DNA from 2 places in the Serratia grimesii genome. Region 1 is predicted to be linked to the other one. Evidence: predicted binding sites of a transcription regulator. Region 1 holds the regulator's gene; the other holds the start of a gene.
What was found. The regulator CRP, encoded in region 1, controls carbon source genes, mostly activating them, when cyclic AMP is high. The targets are predictions, from matches to a motif close to ATGTGANNNNNNTCACAT.
Positions count from the first base shown of each region.

Region 2: the regulator CRP is predicted to act here: its motif matches at 3,723-3,740, upstream of SGBXF1_RS02725 (iron-containing alcohol dehydrogenase).

Region 1 covers NZ_LT883155.1:4,782,534-4,790,515, reverse strand. The annotation lists gene argD (bifunctional acetylornithine/succinyldiaminopimelate transaminase) at 1-191, shown strand, start outside; gene SGBXF1_RS22415 (YccS/YhfK family putative transporter) at 229-2,304, opposite strand; gene crp (cAMP-activated global transcriptional regulator CRP) at 2,359-2,991, opposite strand; gene SGBXF1_RS22405 (OsmC family protein) at 3,371-3,778, shown strand; gene SGBXF1_RS22400 (LysR substrate-binding domain-containing protein) at 3,781-4,689, opposite strand; gene SGBXF1_RS22395 (MFS transporter) at 4,885-6,075, shown strand; gene SGBXF1_RS22390 (amidohydrolase) at 6,081-7,259, shown strand; gene SGBXF1_RS22385 (phosphoribulokinase) at 7,297-7,982, opposite strand, start outside.
Region 2 covers NZ_LT883155.1:585,582-593,563, reverse strand. The annotation lists gene SGBXF1_RS02750 (class II histone deacetylase) at 1-119, shown strand, start outside; gene SGBXF1_RS02745 (alpha/beta hydrolase) at 218-1,024, shown strand; gene SGBXF1_RS02740 (cupin domain-containing protein) at 1,063-1,428, opposite strand; gene SGBXF1_RS02735 (NAD(P)/FAD-dependent oxidoreductase) at 1,450-2,751, opposite strand; gene SGBXF1_RS02730 (helix-turn-helix transcriptional regulator) at 2,853-3,611, opposite strand; gene SGBXF1_RS02725 (iron-containing alcohol dehydrogenase) at 3,877-5,004, shown strand; gene SGBXF1_RS02720 (LysR family transcriptional regulator) at 5,138-6,067, opposite strand; gene aptA (omega-aminotransferase AptA) at 6,203-7,543, shown strand; gene SGBXF1_RS02710 (CoA-acylating methylmalonate-semialdehyde dehydrogenase) at 7,556-7,982, shown strand, end outside.

The DNA of each region.
Region 1 (7,982 bases):
CTGAGCTGACTCCGCAATACCACGGCAAGGCGCGCGACTTCCTGACTGCTGCTGCCGCTCGTGGGCTGATGATTCTTAACGCAGGGCCAAATGTCATTCGCTTTGCCCCTTCACTGGTTGTGGAAACTCAGGACATCGATGACGGTATGGCATTGTTTGAGTTGGCCGTGCAGGATGTGATTAACGCTTAATGCGTTGTCTTGATAACGGGGGCGCCATACGGCGCCCTTATTGATCGCGGAGTTTACGCTTCAGCCAAATGCCATGATGTGGGCGTTGGCTCCAGGCCAATGACGAGATGGTATGCATGACGCTCAGGTGCGACAAAATACGCCGCAGGTGGCGTTCCATTTCGGTCACCGGCATATCAGGGTGCAAATCCGGCGGCTGCATAATGCTGTTGCCACTGCTTGGCCCGTCGTACTCCAGCCGTTGCTGACAGCTTTGCAGCGCAATCTCACAAGATTGCAGATATTCCTCCGCCAGTTTTGGCGTCAGCATATAGTGCTCGCGCGCCAGAATAGTCATCGCATTAAGGTGTTCGACAATAAACTGGCTGTGTGTCACCCACAGGCGCATATCCGCCAGATAGCTCGATTCAAATCCCGGTTCCTGCATCGCCTGATTCAATGAGGTGAAAAGCGCATTGTGCGCCTGATTGACCTGCATACGGGCATAGGCCAGTGCACTGGGGTCGGGTTCTTGCTCTTCCAGCAGCAAACGCAATGCCTGTTGATCGTTCTCCAGCGCCTGGTGGGCGTTTTTACGCAGCAAGCCGCTTTGCCACTGCGGCCACAACCAGATGGTGCTACCGAACACCAGCACACACCCAATCAAGGTATCGATCAGGCGCGGTACCAAGAAATGGGTGCCGTTTAGCGCCAGTAATTGCAAGGTGTAGACCGCTGTCACCGTAAAGCCAATCACCGCCAGCCCGTAGTTTTTACGCGAGACCAAGTAGGCGAGCAGAGTGATCACCAACATCACGCTGAGCGTTTCTGCCTCAGGCAGCTGCAATTGCAGCAGGCCAGCAGCGATCACCAGCCCGACCAAAGTACCGAGTGCACGGTGCTGGATACGTACCCGGGTGGCGTTATAGCCGTTCTGGCTCACCAGCATGATGGTCAACAGGATCCAGTAAGGTTTAGGCAGGTTGAAAACCATCCCGAGGCTACTGCCCGCAGCAAGTGTGACACCCAATCGCGCCGCATTGCGCAGGGCGTTGGATTTGAATGACAGATAGCTGACCAAGGCGGGCCAGAAAGGCAGGCGGTTTTGATTGGCCATCAAATCGCGACGGTAAAGTGGGTGCTGGGTGCGCAGCAGACGGGCGATGCGACTGAAATGGTAGTAACAGAACTGCCCAACCGGGTTGTCTGGGTGCTGCGTCGCCACTTTTTCTAGTGCCGCCAGTTCATTGTCCATATTGAAGCGCTGAGAATGCTGGTGATAAAGAATATCGTGCGCCACCGTGCGCAGGCGGCCGGCAATCACCTGTGCATTACGGCGGATGATCGCTTCGGCTTGGCTCTGTTCCACCAGTTTTTGCACTTCTTCCGGTAGATGCAGGCTGACGGTAATGTGTTCCTGCAAATCCAGTGCGACCTGAAAAGTACGCTGCAGGCGCTTTTGCTCGAGGTTACTGGCGTGCGGTAGAAAGTTAAGCTGCTGATACAGCAGGGTGATTAGATCCATCACTTTTTGCTGGCGCACCAACAGGGGCGGTAACGCGGTCTGTGGATCGGTATGTTGGGTCAGCAGCGAATATTTGGCTTCAAAGTAATCTGCCAGTTCCAGATAGAGCTGATTGAGCGACTCGCGCATCGGTTGCTCTTTCCACAGCGTGAACCAAAACCAGGTAAACAGGCCGTACCAGGCTGTGCCCACGACGTATAGCAACGGTGCGTGCCAAAGCGGAACTGTACCGGCCATGCTGAGAGAAAAGATGGCAGCAACCAGCGAGGCGGGTAGCAGGCGGGCATGTAACGGGCTGATTTCACCGCTTACGCCGAGGAGCAGCGCCAGGCCGAGCATCAGTACCGGCAACGGCAGGTGCCACAGCAATGCTTGCTGCAATAGCAGGCTGCTGAGTGCAAATAGCGAACCACCGACGATCAGGCGTTTGAAGAAGCGTTTGTGAGGGGTATCCAGCCCGGCAATATTACAGCAGGCAGGAACCAGAGAAAATAACAGTCCGTATTGCAGTTGGCCGATCAACAGGCCGAGTAGCACTGGCAGGCACAGCACCAGCGTTTGCCGCAGTGCGTAATTGACTTCCGGGTGGTAAATCAGTCGGCGCCACATGATGACTTGGGGCATAAAAAAACGGCGCGAAACATCGCGCCGTTTTTTCAGTGATTAACGCGTGCCGTAAACGACAATAGTTTTGCCGTGCGCGGAGATCAGGTTTTGATCTTCCAGCATTTTCAGAATACGGCCAACGGTTTCACGTGAACAACCGACGATCTGGCCAATTTCCTGGCGAGTAATTTTAATCTGCATACCATCAGGATGGGTCATGGCATCAGGTTGTTTTGCCAGGTTCAGCAGTGTTTGCGCGATACGGCCTGTAACGTCGAGGAAGGCGAGGTTACCCACTTTCTCAGACGTTATCTGCAGACGGTTTGCCATCTGGGCTGACAGGCGCATCAGGATGTCTGGGTTGACCTGAATTAGCTGGCGGAATTTCTTGTAGGAAATTTCAGCCACTTCACAGGCGGTTTTCGCCCTAACCCAGGCGCTACGCTCCTGACCTTCTTCAAATAATCCAAGCTCGCCGATGAAATCCCCCTGGTTAAGGTAGGACAAAATCATCTCTTTACCTTCTTCATCCTTAATCAGCACCGCGACGGAGCCTTTAACGATGTAGTAAAGCGTTTCGGCCTTTTCACCTTGGTGAATCAGCGTACTTTTGGATGGATATTTGTGGATATGGCAATGAGACAGGAACCATTCGAGAGTAGGGTCTGTTTGCGGTTTGCCGAGAACCATTCGCTGTTATCCTCTGTTGTTATCGCTGCCTTGTGTCACAGGGGTCAGAGTTCCCTGTAAAACCTGTTGTCGCCGTTGTTTTAATGGTGGCTATCAGCAGATTTTGAGGCGTGTCATAAATATACGCTGTCGCTCTAGCATATTAACTTGCCGGGAGAGCTGCAAGCTACATTCTGTTAACATACCGGTAAAGGAGCCTTTCCCTGGGAGTTTCCCTGAAATCAGTGTCCCGGAAAGATTTATTGCGGCTCTGTTTGTAGCACAGAGTGAGGCGGGTGTCTTGTGTTGTCTCGCTTCAGCATGATTAGCATCAGGTTCCGTTGCCAGTTTCTATGCGAAAGCGTACCCTGATTTTAAGAAATTAACCGGAGTGACCAGCATGCAGGCAAGAGTTAAGTGGGTGGAAGGGTTAACGTTTCTGGGTGAGTCCGCGTCTGGCCATCAGGTATTGATGGACGGCAATGCGGGCGATAAAGCGCCTAGCCCGATGGAAATGGTGCTGATGTCGGTGGGGGGGTGCAGTGCTATCGATGTGGTGTCGATCTTGCAAAAAGGGCGTAATGATGTGCGCGACTGCGAGGTCAAGCTGACTTCTGAACGACGTGAAGAAGCACCGCGTTTGTTCACCCATATCAACCTGCATTTTATCGTGACCGGTAAGGATCTGAGTGACAAAGTCGTTGAGCGGGCGGTGAACCTCTCGGCAGAGAAATACTGCTCGGTGTCATTGATGCTGAGTAAGGCCGCCAGTGTGACTCACAGCTTCGAGATCCGCGACGTAGCCTGACCCTACCAGCTGTAGCGTTGGCAATGGGTACGTAATAAATCGAGAAATCGCCGCGCCGTCACTGTCAGCGGCGATTTTTGCGAATACAGCACGCCATATTGCGCCTGTGGCAAAGTGTCGATAGGCAGGATTGCCAATTTTCCCCGCAAAGAGAATGGGTTGCTCATCGCCCGCGCCACGATAGTCAAACAGTCCGTTTCCAACACCATGTTCAGTCCACAGACTACAGAATCCGAACGAATCGGCGCATGGGTCAACTGTTGATAAAAGTTTCCGAGTACTGACTGTAATTGATGATAATACCCCATGTCGGTTTCCGGCAGCAGCCACTTGGCTTGCCGCAAATCATCCAGCGACGTTGCCTGCGCCAGCGGGTGCCCATCACGTGCGATAATGCAAAATGGCGCGTTGAATAACGGCTCATGACACATTTCTTCCAGCGGAAGTCCTGGGCTAACAGTGCCGACGACGAAATCCAGTCTCCCCTCACGCAAGGCCGGCAACAGAGTAGATAGCTGCGCTTCGCGGATTATCAGGTTGGCTTGCGGGAACTGACATTTGAACGCATCTACCAGCCCTGGCAGTACCGTAAGTGCCAGTAACGAAGAGCAGCCGATGGCGACGCTACCCTGTGAATGTTGATTGAGTTGCTGGATCTCATCGGAAGCGCGCTGCAATTCCTCCAGGATAAGCTGCATCCGCAGCGAAAAAGCACGGCCGGTTGCGGTTAACGTCATCCCTTGGCTACTGCGCAGAATTAACTGGGTTTCCAACGTTTGCTCCAGTTCGCGGATGCTACGGCTCACTGCGGGTTGGGATTGCCCCAGGGCGCGAGCCGCACCACGGATGCTGCCGCTGCGGATGACCTGTTGGAATACCTTTAACTGCTGCAACTTAGGTAAATAGCGCACTCATCCCCCCCTATCAGTAAAAAGCATCACCGCTTAAAAGATTGCATCTTACGCCGCCTGCGTAAAGCCTATAATTTCGCCATGTATGACTTAATTGGTTGTTATTAAAACTATAAAGTGACGAAGCGCACACTATTACCGCGTGCCCATTCTGTCGGGCATACACTGGGGCGATAACTTAAAGGAATATCAGCTATGAAAAATCGTTCGCTAATGATTTTTTTGCTGTTTGTGGGTTATGTAGTGGTTTACATCGACAAGAGTGTTATGGGTTTTGCGCTGTTGCCTATTGAACGAGAGTTTAATTTGCAGGCAGAGCAACTGGGCTATATCACAGGGATGTTCTTCCTGGCGTATTCATTGTTCCAGATACCGGCGGGTTGGCTCTGCGATCGTTTTGGCTTTAAGAAAGTGCTGTGCAGTTCTCTGTTTTTACTGGGGGGCTTTGCACTATGTTTCGGCCTGCTGGGGTTCGGTCTGGGCCTGCTGGTGACCTTCCGTTTCCTGTCTGGTATTGGTCATTCTGGATATCCAAGTTCATGCGCCAAAGCGGTCGTGGCCAATTTCCCTCTTGAGCAGCGCACGTTCGCGCAGTCTATTTTGTTGTCTTCCGCAGGGTTGGCAATGACTGCCGGGCCTCTTGTGGCCGTTTATTGTCTCGAACATATCGGCTGGCGCGGTTCGTTTTCTATGCTTGGCATGCTGGCCTTTATGATCGCTGCCTGTATTTTGTGGCTGGTACCAAATCCGCCTCAGGCAGAGCCAAAACAGCCCGGGTCGACGGGGAGTAATTATCGCACGTTACTGAAAAGCCCCATCGTGTTGCTGCTGTTCTTGGCGATTTTCTGCATCAATATTCCCTCCTACGGGCTAATGGCGTGGTTGCCAAAATTCCTGGTGCAACAGCGCGGTATGTCGCTTGGCCTTTCCAGCATGGTGGTGGCTGCGGGCGGGCTGGGGATCTGGATCTCCTCTCTGGCAACCGGTTGGCTGGTGGGGCGTTATTTGGAAGGGCGTGAGCCGCTGGTTATTTGCATTTGTTCACTGCTCAGTGCGCTGTGTATCTGGCTGGTATTTACCAGCGGGTCAGCGCTGGCCGCCAGCCTGTTCCTGTTCCTCGGTTATGTCTTCCTGATGGCGTCGTTTGTCACGGTGTTCACGTTGCCGATGAAACGGCTGCCGGTTGATGTGATAGGTGCCGCCATGGGGCTAATCAACACAGGGGGCACATTGGGTGGTTTTGTCGCTCCTGTTGTCATGGGATATCTGATCACCATCAGCAATGGCTATATGAGCACATTTATATTTTTGGCTATGGCGATGGTGGTTTCCGGATTGGTGATCTTGCCGTTGGCGGGTAAAGCACGCCAGTCGGCACTGAATTAAGGAGAATGAACATGAATATTGAAACGCTGTTGGCCGAGGTTGAACGAGATGTCGTACGCTGGCGTCGACACCTACATGCTTATCCCGAGCTGTCTTTTCAGGAAACGAATACCGCAGAGTATATCGCCGGTGAGTTGGCGACCTTTGGCCCATTGACGATCACCAGACCGACACCGAACAGTGTGGTCGCTGAGCTGCAAGGTGCTGCGCCGGGGCCATGTTACGCGTTGCGTGCGGACATTGATGCGCTGCCTATTCAGGAGGTGAGTGATGAAGCCTTCTGTTCGACCCGACCTGGGGTAATGCATGCATGTGGCCACGATGCGCACAGTGCAATGCTGCTGGGGGCTGCCAGCGTGCTGTGCCGCTTACAGGCTCAGATCAAGGGGTCGGTACGGTTTATCTTCCAGCACGCCGAGGAGGTGCCACCGGGTGGCGCGCAACAGCTGGTTGAACTCGGCGTGTTGGACGGCGTGGAGATGATTTTTGGCCTGCATGTCATGCCAAACTTCCCTACCGGCGAAGTGGCGATCAAACAGGGCGTGTTCAGTGCCTCGAGCGACAACTTTGACATTGTGCTGCAGGGCAAGGGCGGGCACGGGTCGATGCCGCACTTATGCATCGATCCCGTGACTATTGGGGCCGAGGTGGTTACTGCCTTACAGCAGATAGTCGCGCGTAAACTGGATCCGCTGAATGCGCCAGTATTGACAGTGGCTACCTTTCAGGCGGGCGACAGCTACAACGTTATCCCCGACAGTGCGCGATTGGCGGGAACCTTACGGACGCACAGCCGCGACGTAAGAGCCAGGGTACCAAAGCTGATGGAGCAAACATTGGCAGGCGTCTGTCAGGCACATGGTGCGGAATATAAGCTGGAGTGGACGAAGGGCTACACCATTGGCAATAACCACCCAGATGCCTGTGGTATCGCCCGTGATGTGATTGCTGCCGTTGTGGGCACGCAGGCGTTGAGGGAAATGGGGTCAGCGATGTTCGGTAGCGAGGATTTCTCGTCTTACCAAGAGAAAGTGCCGGGATGCTTCTTGTTTATCGGCAGTGGTAACGAAACGATCGGCGCAACCTACAGTGTCCATAACCCTCGCTTCAAACTGGACGAAGCAGCATTGCAGATTGGGGTGAAACTGCATGTCGGCTTTATTCGCCACCTGTTAATGCAATAAGACGATGGGCGCGGTGTTTCGCCGCGCCCATCTGTTGTTATTCGATTTTTTTGCCTTCCAGCAGTTGCTGCACCAATGGCGCCATGATCAGCTCCATCGCCAGCCCCATCTTGCCGCCCGGTACAACAAGCGTATTGATGTGTGAGATAAAAGATCCCTGCAGCATCGCTAACAGATAAGGGAAATCGATTTGATCCAGGCCGCGGAAGTGGATCACCACAAAACTCTCATCCAGCGAAGGGATCGCCTTGGCGGCAAACGGATTGGACGTGTCGACCGTGGGTACCCGCTGGAAGTTGATATGGGTACGTGAGAACTGCGGCGTGATGTAGTTGATGTAGTCCTCCATCGAACGCACCACTGAGTCCATCACCGCTTCACGGGAGTGGCCGCGTTCACCGGTATCGCGGATCAGCTTTTGGATCCACTCTAGATTAACAATAGGTACTACACCAACCAGCAAATCGACATGTTTTGCCACGTCGTTGTGTTCGGTCACTACGCCGCCGTGCAACCCTTCATAAAACAACACGTCGGTCGGTGCTGGTAATGGCTCCCAAGGGGTAAAGGTACCGGGAACCTGGTTATAGGGTACAGCTTCATCGTAGGTATGCAGATACTTGCGTGAGCGGCCGGTGCCGTTGGTACCGTACTCGCTAAAGCTTTGTTGCAGCAGGCCAAAGTCATTGGCCTCGGGGCCGAAATAGCTGATGTGACGGCCAA
Region 2 (7,982 bases), 890 kb from region 1:
TCCGTACCGAAGTACAGGATCCGCTACTGGAATTTATCCAACAACAGCAACCACGCGAGGCCTTCAATCAGTTCCAGCGTCAGGCTATTGATCAACTGGCGCAGCAGTTCATTCGCTAATCACCTCAGGGCGCAGCATCTTGCGCCCCTACCAATTCCTCGCTTTGCCACTACGCTGAATAGGGTTTCCGTTTATCCCTACCGATGAGAAAAATAATATGTCTGAACAGAAGATTAGCTTTATCAAAGGTGGCCAGGGCGATATCGCGGTACATGATTGGGGCCATGACCGACCGCGCTTTCTGGCGCTGCTGGTACACGGTTACGGCGAGCATCTCGGTCGCTATCAGTACGTAGCACGCACGCTGGAAGCCCAAGGTGCGCGCGTGTTTGGCCCCGACCATGTTGGCCACGGCTTGTCACAGGGTGAGCGCGTATTAATTGAAGATTATGACGCCGTCGTCGACGACGTTCACCGCGTGGCGGCACATTTCCAGCAACTGCACCCTGGGGTACCACTGGTGGTCATTGGTCATTCCATGGGCGGCATGATCGCCACCCGCTACGTTCAGCGTTATGGGGATAACGTGCGTGCGCTGGTGCTTTCCGGTCCACTAATTGGCGAAAGAACCCAAATTTCCGATCTGCTGAATCTCTCGAAGATCCCTGACGATCCGCTTGATACCGCCACCCTGTCGCGCGATCCGGCAGTTGGCACTGCCTATCAGGCCGACCCGCTGGTGTGGCACGGCCCATTCAAGCGCCCAACCTTGCATGGCATTCAGCAAATGCTGGCCAAAATCAACGCCGGGCCGGGCTTTGGTGCATTGCCAACGTTATGGATACACGGTGATGACGACCGGCTGGTGCTTATGGCGCAGTCGCAAACCGCCATCAACGTGCTGAAGGGCCACGATTTTGAATCCATGGTGAACCCCGGTGGGCGTCATGAAAGCTTTAACGAGACGAACAAAGATCAGATCTTGAGGCGGATCGGCAGTTTTATTGAACGGGTGCTGGGGTAGCGGATCCCCCTCTCCAGCGAAGAGGGGGAAGTACGAGATCAACCTTCGACAATCGCCAGGTAGTGTTTTACAAAACGATCGGAGGTGATTTCCCAGCGCACCGGCGTGCCCTTTTCGACAAACCAGGAGTCACCGGCCTGATATTGCACGGATTTACCGGTGTTCTCATCAGTCAGCGTTGCCGTGCCTTCCCACACGGTGGCGTGTTCAGCAAACGGGTACTCCATCACGAAGGTACCGCGTGTACAGCTAAAGATGCCACAATTCAGGTTATCCGTTGGCTCACCAAAAATACTCGCGACGCCCACGTTTGGCTCACCAGCGATCACCTTGGCACCGAGGTTGCTGACGCTGCCAATCTCCAGCAATTCAGGCAACGCTTGCTTCAGCAGTAATGGTTTCATGTCTCTCTCCTCTCATAAGAATTAACGGCGGCCTTTCCAGTAACCGGATGTCTGGTGCCAAACCTTGCCGGCAGTGGTCATCACCCGCCGCAGTTTGTCCTTGCCGAAGATATTGACGTGCGGAATCGAACTCATCAGATCGTAACGATCGGATCCTTCACTCATGCCCTCCGCCAACACCTTGCAGACGATATGGCTCGGCGTGACGCCAAAACCGGAATAACCCTGCACGTAGAACACGTTATCGTGCTGTGGCAAAGTACCAATCTGCGGGAACAGATTGGCGCTACAACACAGTGGGCCGCCCCAGGCCAGGTCGATCTTGACGTCATGCAGATAGGGGAACACCTTCAACATCAGATTACGGTTCCAGGCTTTGAGATCCGCCGGAATGTATTCGATCAGTCGGGTCGCGCTGCCGAACAGCAAACGGTTTTCATTGGTCACACGGTAATAGTCAATCACCGGACGGATGTCGCTGTAAGCACCGCGAATCGGGCTGATCTGGCGGATCAGTTCGTCAGGCAGCGGTTCGGTCGCCAGTTGGAAAGCATAGGTATTGATGGTTTTGTTGTAGATGAACGGTTCCATGCCGTTGAGAAAACCGTTACAGGCCCACAGCATCTTGTTGGCGCGTACCGATCCCATGGCGGTACGTACCTTAATACGCGAACCGTATTCCACGCCGAGCACGCTGCTGTTTTCAAAGATCTTCACGCCATAGCCGCTCAGCGCCTGAGCTTCCCCTAACAGCAGGTTAAGTGAATGCACGTGCCCGCCGCCCATGTGTTTCAATGCGCAGGTATAAGCGTCTGAACCCACCACCTGCTTCACTTCCGCACCGGTATAGAGTTCGATCTCTTCATCCGGCGATACCGCTTTAAACTCCTTCAGCCAGCTGCGCAAGGTTTTCTCCTGGCGCGCGTTGCTGCCGAGATAGCCGTAGCCAAAACAGAAGTCGGCATCGATGTGGTATTTTTTGATGCGCTCGCGAATAATCCCGGCACCAAGGTTGCTGATTTTAAAGATGGTTTCTAGCCCGGCAGGACCGACATGACGTTTGATCTTTTCCAGATCATGGCCGATCCCCGCCATCACCTGTCCACCGTTGCGGCCAGTGCCGCCGTAGCCCAGATGGCGCCCTTCAAGAATGGCAATATTGGTGATGCCCCGTTCCGCCAGCTCCAGTGCGGTATTAATGCCGGAGAAGCCACCACCGATGATGACCACGTCAACGTCCAGATCTTCTTCCAGCGTCGGGAAGCGCAGATCGTACTTCTTGGTTGCCGCGTAGTAGGTTAACGATTCGATATTATTATTCACTGCCGCACTCCCGATGACCTTGGCTCTATCATCGGATTATCAGCAAGCGACGTCGTCGTCGCTATGTCCCCTTAGGGACATTCGCAACAAATAATTAACACTCAGGCACTGCGTCGCAGCGGTGTGGCCAACAGCAGGCTGAACAGCTCGGCCTGTGAGCCGATATTCAGCTTGCTGTAGATGTTCTTGCGGTGATTTTTCACCGTACCCAGGCTGATAAACAGCCGGTCGGCGATCTGCTGTGAACCGGAGCCTTCAAGGATCAGATCCACAATTTCACGCTCACGTGGCGTCAACAGATAACGTGCCTGCACGGCATGGTCCGTCACCTTGTCCGGCGCAGCGGGCGCCGCGATCACTTCACCATGCAGGCGAGCGACACTTTTCAACAGTGTCAGCGCGTCGCGCAACTCTGTCAGTTGCGGAGAGCGTACTCCCACAGACTGACGCGCCGAGCCGAAAAACACCCCCAGCCCGCGTTCCGTCGTCAGGGGCAGCAGTACGCCAGCTTCATCGTGCCAGCCGGTTTTTCGGTAAAAATTACGGTAATAATCAGTATGGTAAAAACCGCACGGTGCGAGCTGGCGCAACGTTAACACTCCGTCACTCCCACCGCCATTCAGCGCCTGATAAAACGGATCCTGCAAATAAGCGCCCTGCTGGTAGAGTTGGTTAACCGCGTCGCTGTTTTCCTTCTCGGTTTTTATCAGGCAACGTGGTGCCTGGCCGCGTTCAAAAGCGTAGACAATAGCATTATCAAAGGCGAAAAAGCCTTCCAGCCAGGCCAGCAAGCTAGGATAAAAGCGTTGAGTCGCCACTGCGTCGATCACTGCTGATAATCGTTCGACCTGAATAGTCATATTCGCCCGCCATCATTAATAAATTAACAATCACTTTGCTCCGGCTTCATTCTGGCCTGCTTGTTATAGAAAACACTCAATAGCACCAAATGCAATCCCTGAATTGTTTACATGTTAAACAAATCACACCTTCGCGAGATTATCGCGCCCTGAAGCAATCATGCTGGGTTAACATATTAACGGAATGTCTTTCAGGCAGCGAAAAGCAGTGGTTCAGCCGCAGAGGCTGGCTTATGCTGTGGTTTTCGTGCGCCAAGGAGAGACTATGACCACCAGCCTGACGATCGCCAACCGCCATACCTGGTTCGGCCACGGCAGCATCAGCCAATTGATCCCGCTACTGACCGCAGAGCCGCAACCGACGCTGCTGTTTAGCTGCCGCTCATTTCTCAATGGCGCGGTGTATTCTTCCCTGGCGGACACGCTGACACCGCTGCTGATCGGTACCGAAATAGTCAGTCACGAGGCGTCGCCGCAAGAGATCGACGCCTGGGTCGCGCGCTGGCGCGGAAAAGCTCAACGCGTAGTCGCGATCGGCGGTGGCAGCGTACTGGATGCCGCCAAGGCATTTGCCGCACTGGTTGAACACCCGTTGCCGACCCTGCGCTATATGGAAAAAGTCGGCGACACTAAAATCAGTGGTGCCACCTTGCCGCTGATTGCCATTCCGACCACGGCCGGCACCGGCAGCGAAGTGACTCAGAACGCGGTAATCACAGATACTCACTTCAGCAAGGTAAAAGCCTCGCTGCGGCATAACAACTTTGTGCCGCATACCGCGATCCTGGATCCACAACTGCTACAGGGCACACCGGACAAGGTACTGGCTTATTGCGCCATCGATGCCTTCACCCATTTGTTCGAAGCTTACTTATCCAAAACCGCCAATGCCATGACACGTGAGATGTCGCTGACCGGTATCCGCCACTTCCTGCGTGCCTGGCCGACACTCAACCGCAGTGCTCAGGCACGTGAGGACATCATGCAAGCTTCCTACCTTGGTGGGCTGACGCTGAGCGCCGCAGGGTTAGGTGTGATCCACGGTATTGCAGGTGAAATTGGCGCATTGCGCGACTACCACCATGGACAGGTGTGTGGCCGTCTGCTGCTGCCCTTCCTCGAGCTGCTGGCGCAGAGTGAACAACCGCAACAGCGGGCACTGATGGCCGAACTCGCCACTCGCCTGTTCCCCGAACAACAAGACAGCCCGGAACGCTATCTGATCGACTTCATTACCCGCAACGCCATCGCCACGTTTTGGCAGGACGATCTGCCCATTTCCGCCGACGAACTGGCCGTCACACTGGCCAAATCCAACAGCAAGAACTCACTGATCGACTACAGTGCGCCGCAGCGGCAGCTGATGATCGAAGGCGCATTCCGCGTCGAATGATTATATAATTAGATCAAAGTAATAGCGGGAGATCGGAAATGGGTATCATCAGCTGGATTTTCACCGGCATCGCGATTGGCATACTGGTCGGCGTGCTGATCAAGATTTTCGGCAAGAAGAAAGATCAGTAACATCATGCTGTTCCATGAGCCGCCAGCAGGCACTCGTGGAACAGCTTCACGACCCGTTGCGGGCTGGGTGAACGCCGTAATACGCTGGAATACTCACAGTGGTAGCAGAACAGCGAGGGTTTGATCGCCCGCATCATCTTCTGCGCGACAAAAAATGCCGCATAGTGGTCGGGGAGAAAACCGACGTACTTACCGGAAAGGATTAATGTCGCTATCGATTCTTGGGCAAAACCCGTCGCTTTGCGATGCAAATGCTGTTGCAGGCTCAGTTCCATATTCGGCGAATGGTAACCTAATCCAGCAAAGGCATAATTGTGCAATAGATCCCAATTCAGCGTTTCATGATTAGCAGAAAATAATTCATGCTGCGCACCGCAATATAAGAACATCCTCTCATTAAATAACGAACTATAAGATAAACTTTCTGCACTACGGTGCATGGGAATAATGCCAACCTGAAATTGCCCATCAATAACGCCGCGCTCAATGGTATTTATCGGCTCCACATACATTTGCAAAGACACGTCCGGTGCCTGTTCACTAAATAACGCAATAGCTCGCCCGATATGTGCCTGTGGATTACTGACGGTATGATCAAATATCGCCACATGCAGTTGTCCACCCAAACGCTGGTGCACATCATCCACGCCACGACGGAAAGCCTCGGTTGCCGCCAAGAGATTAATGGTTTCCTGGTAAATCAGCAGCCCTTCGTCAGTGACCGCAAACCCCTCACGCCCGCGATGGCACAGTGTCAGGCCCAAACGCTGTTCCAGATCTTTGATATGCTTGCTGATGGTCGACAGACTGATATTCAATTCCAATTCGGCGGCGCTCATGCCACCACAGTCAACCACGGCCTTAAACACTCGCAGCAACCGCAAGTCCATATCCGATAACTGCCCCAAAAGTGCGCGCTTTTTTACTTGCATAAAACCTTAAGTAAGTTTCGACATATGATTATTCACATTAGTGAAGAAGCAGAACATAGTCAATTTAAAGCAACAATTCATTAACACGCCAGGTTATTTAATTAACCTCATCGATTCTCCCGCCCGGAGGGAAAAATGGCTGATTTAAATCACCCTAAAAATAAACCCGAACGTGAATGGTTAGAAGCACATTGGATGCCGTTTACCGGTAACCGTAATTTTAAAACCAACCCGCGAATGATAAGCCACGCTGAAGGCGTTTATTATACCAGCCAGGACGGGCGTAAAATATTTGACGGTTTATCAGGGCTATGGTGCTGCGGTTTAGGCCATGGCCGCAAAGAAATAGCCGACGCGGCTCATAAACAACTTTCCCAATTGGATTACTCCCCGGCATTCCAATTCGGCCATGCCTTATCGTTCGAGTTGGCGAATAAAATTAAAGCCATGACACCAGCCGGGCTGGATTATGTCTTTTTCACCGGATCCGGATCCGAAGCGGCAGACACTTCATTAAAAATGGCGCGGGCCTACTGGCGAGCCAAAGGTCAGGCAGGAAAAACCTGCTTTATCGGCCGCGAAAAGGGCTATCACGGTGTTAACTTCGGTGGGATTGCCGTGGGTGGGATTGCCGGTAACCGTAAAGCCTTTGGTACCAGCGCCGAGGCTGATCACCTGCCGCATACCTTGCTGACGGATAACGCTTTTTCACGCGGGATGCCTGCGCAGGGGGCCGAGCTGGCAGAAGAACTGAACCGGATCATCGCGCTGCGTGATGCTTCAACCATTGCTGCCGTCATTATTGAACCCTTTTCCGGCTCCGCTGGGGTGATTGTGCCGCCCGTTGGCTATCTGCAACGCATCCGTGAGATCTGCACCCAACACAATATTCTGCTGATCTTTGACGAAGTGATAACCGCCTTCGGCCGCTGCGGCGCGTTGACCGGAGCCGAAGCGTTCGGTGTCACGCCAGACATTATGAATATCGCCAAACAGGTGACCAACGGCGCGCAACCGATGGGGGCAGTAGTGGTTCGCCCAGAGATTTATCAGGCCTTTATGGACACCGATGACCCCGAGTATTTGCTCGAATTCCCGCACGGTTATACCTATTCCGCCCACCCGGTTAGCTGTGCCGTTGGGTTGGCGACACTGGATATTATTCAACGCGAGCAGATGATTGAGCGGGTTCAGGCACTGGCACCGTATTTTGAGCAGGCAGTGCACGGTTTACAGGGCTGCCACCACGTTACCGACATTCGCAATTTTGGCTTGGCGGCCGGTATCACGCTGGCGGCACGACCGGGAGAAGCAGCACGCAGGCCCTACGAGGTGGCAATGCGTTGTTGGGAAAAAGGGTTTTATGTCCGCTACGGCGGCGACACCCTGCAACTGGCGCCGCCGTTTATCAGCAGTGAGGCGCAGATCGATTCGTTAATCAACGCCTTGGGCGACGCCATCAACGCCACTGAATAAGGAGCGAATACCATGCCAATTGCACATTGGATCAACGGTCAGTCCGCCACTGGCGGCACCCGCAGCCAACCGGTATTCGATCCGGCGACCGGGCTGTCACATCAGGACGTGTTACTGGCTGACCGTGCCACCGTGGAAAGTGCCATAGATGCCGCCGAACGGGCCTATCCAGCCTGGCGAGATACCCCGCCGTTGAAACGGGCCAGGATCATGATTCGTCTTAAAGCGTTGCTGGAACAGCATGCCGACCACATCTGCCAACTGATAACCGCCGAGCATGGCAAAGTACTCAGTGACGCCATGGGTGAACTCCAACGCGGCATCGAAAATATTGAGTACGCCAGCTATGCACCGGAACTACTCAAAGGGGAACACAGTAAGGATGCCGGGCCCGGTATCGACAGTTGGAGTGAGTTTCAGCCACTGGGTGTCGTGGCCG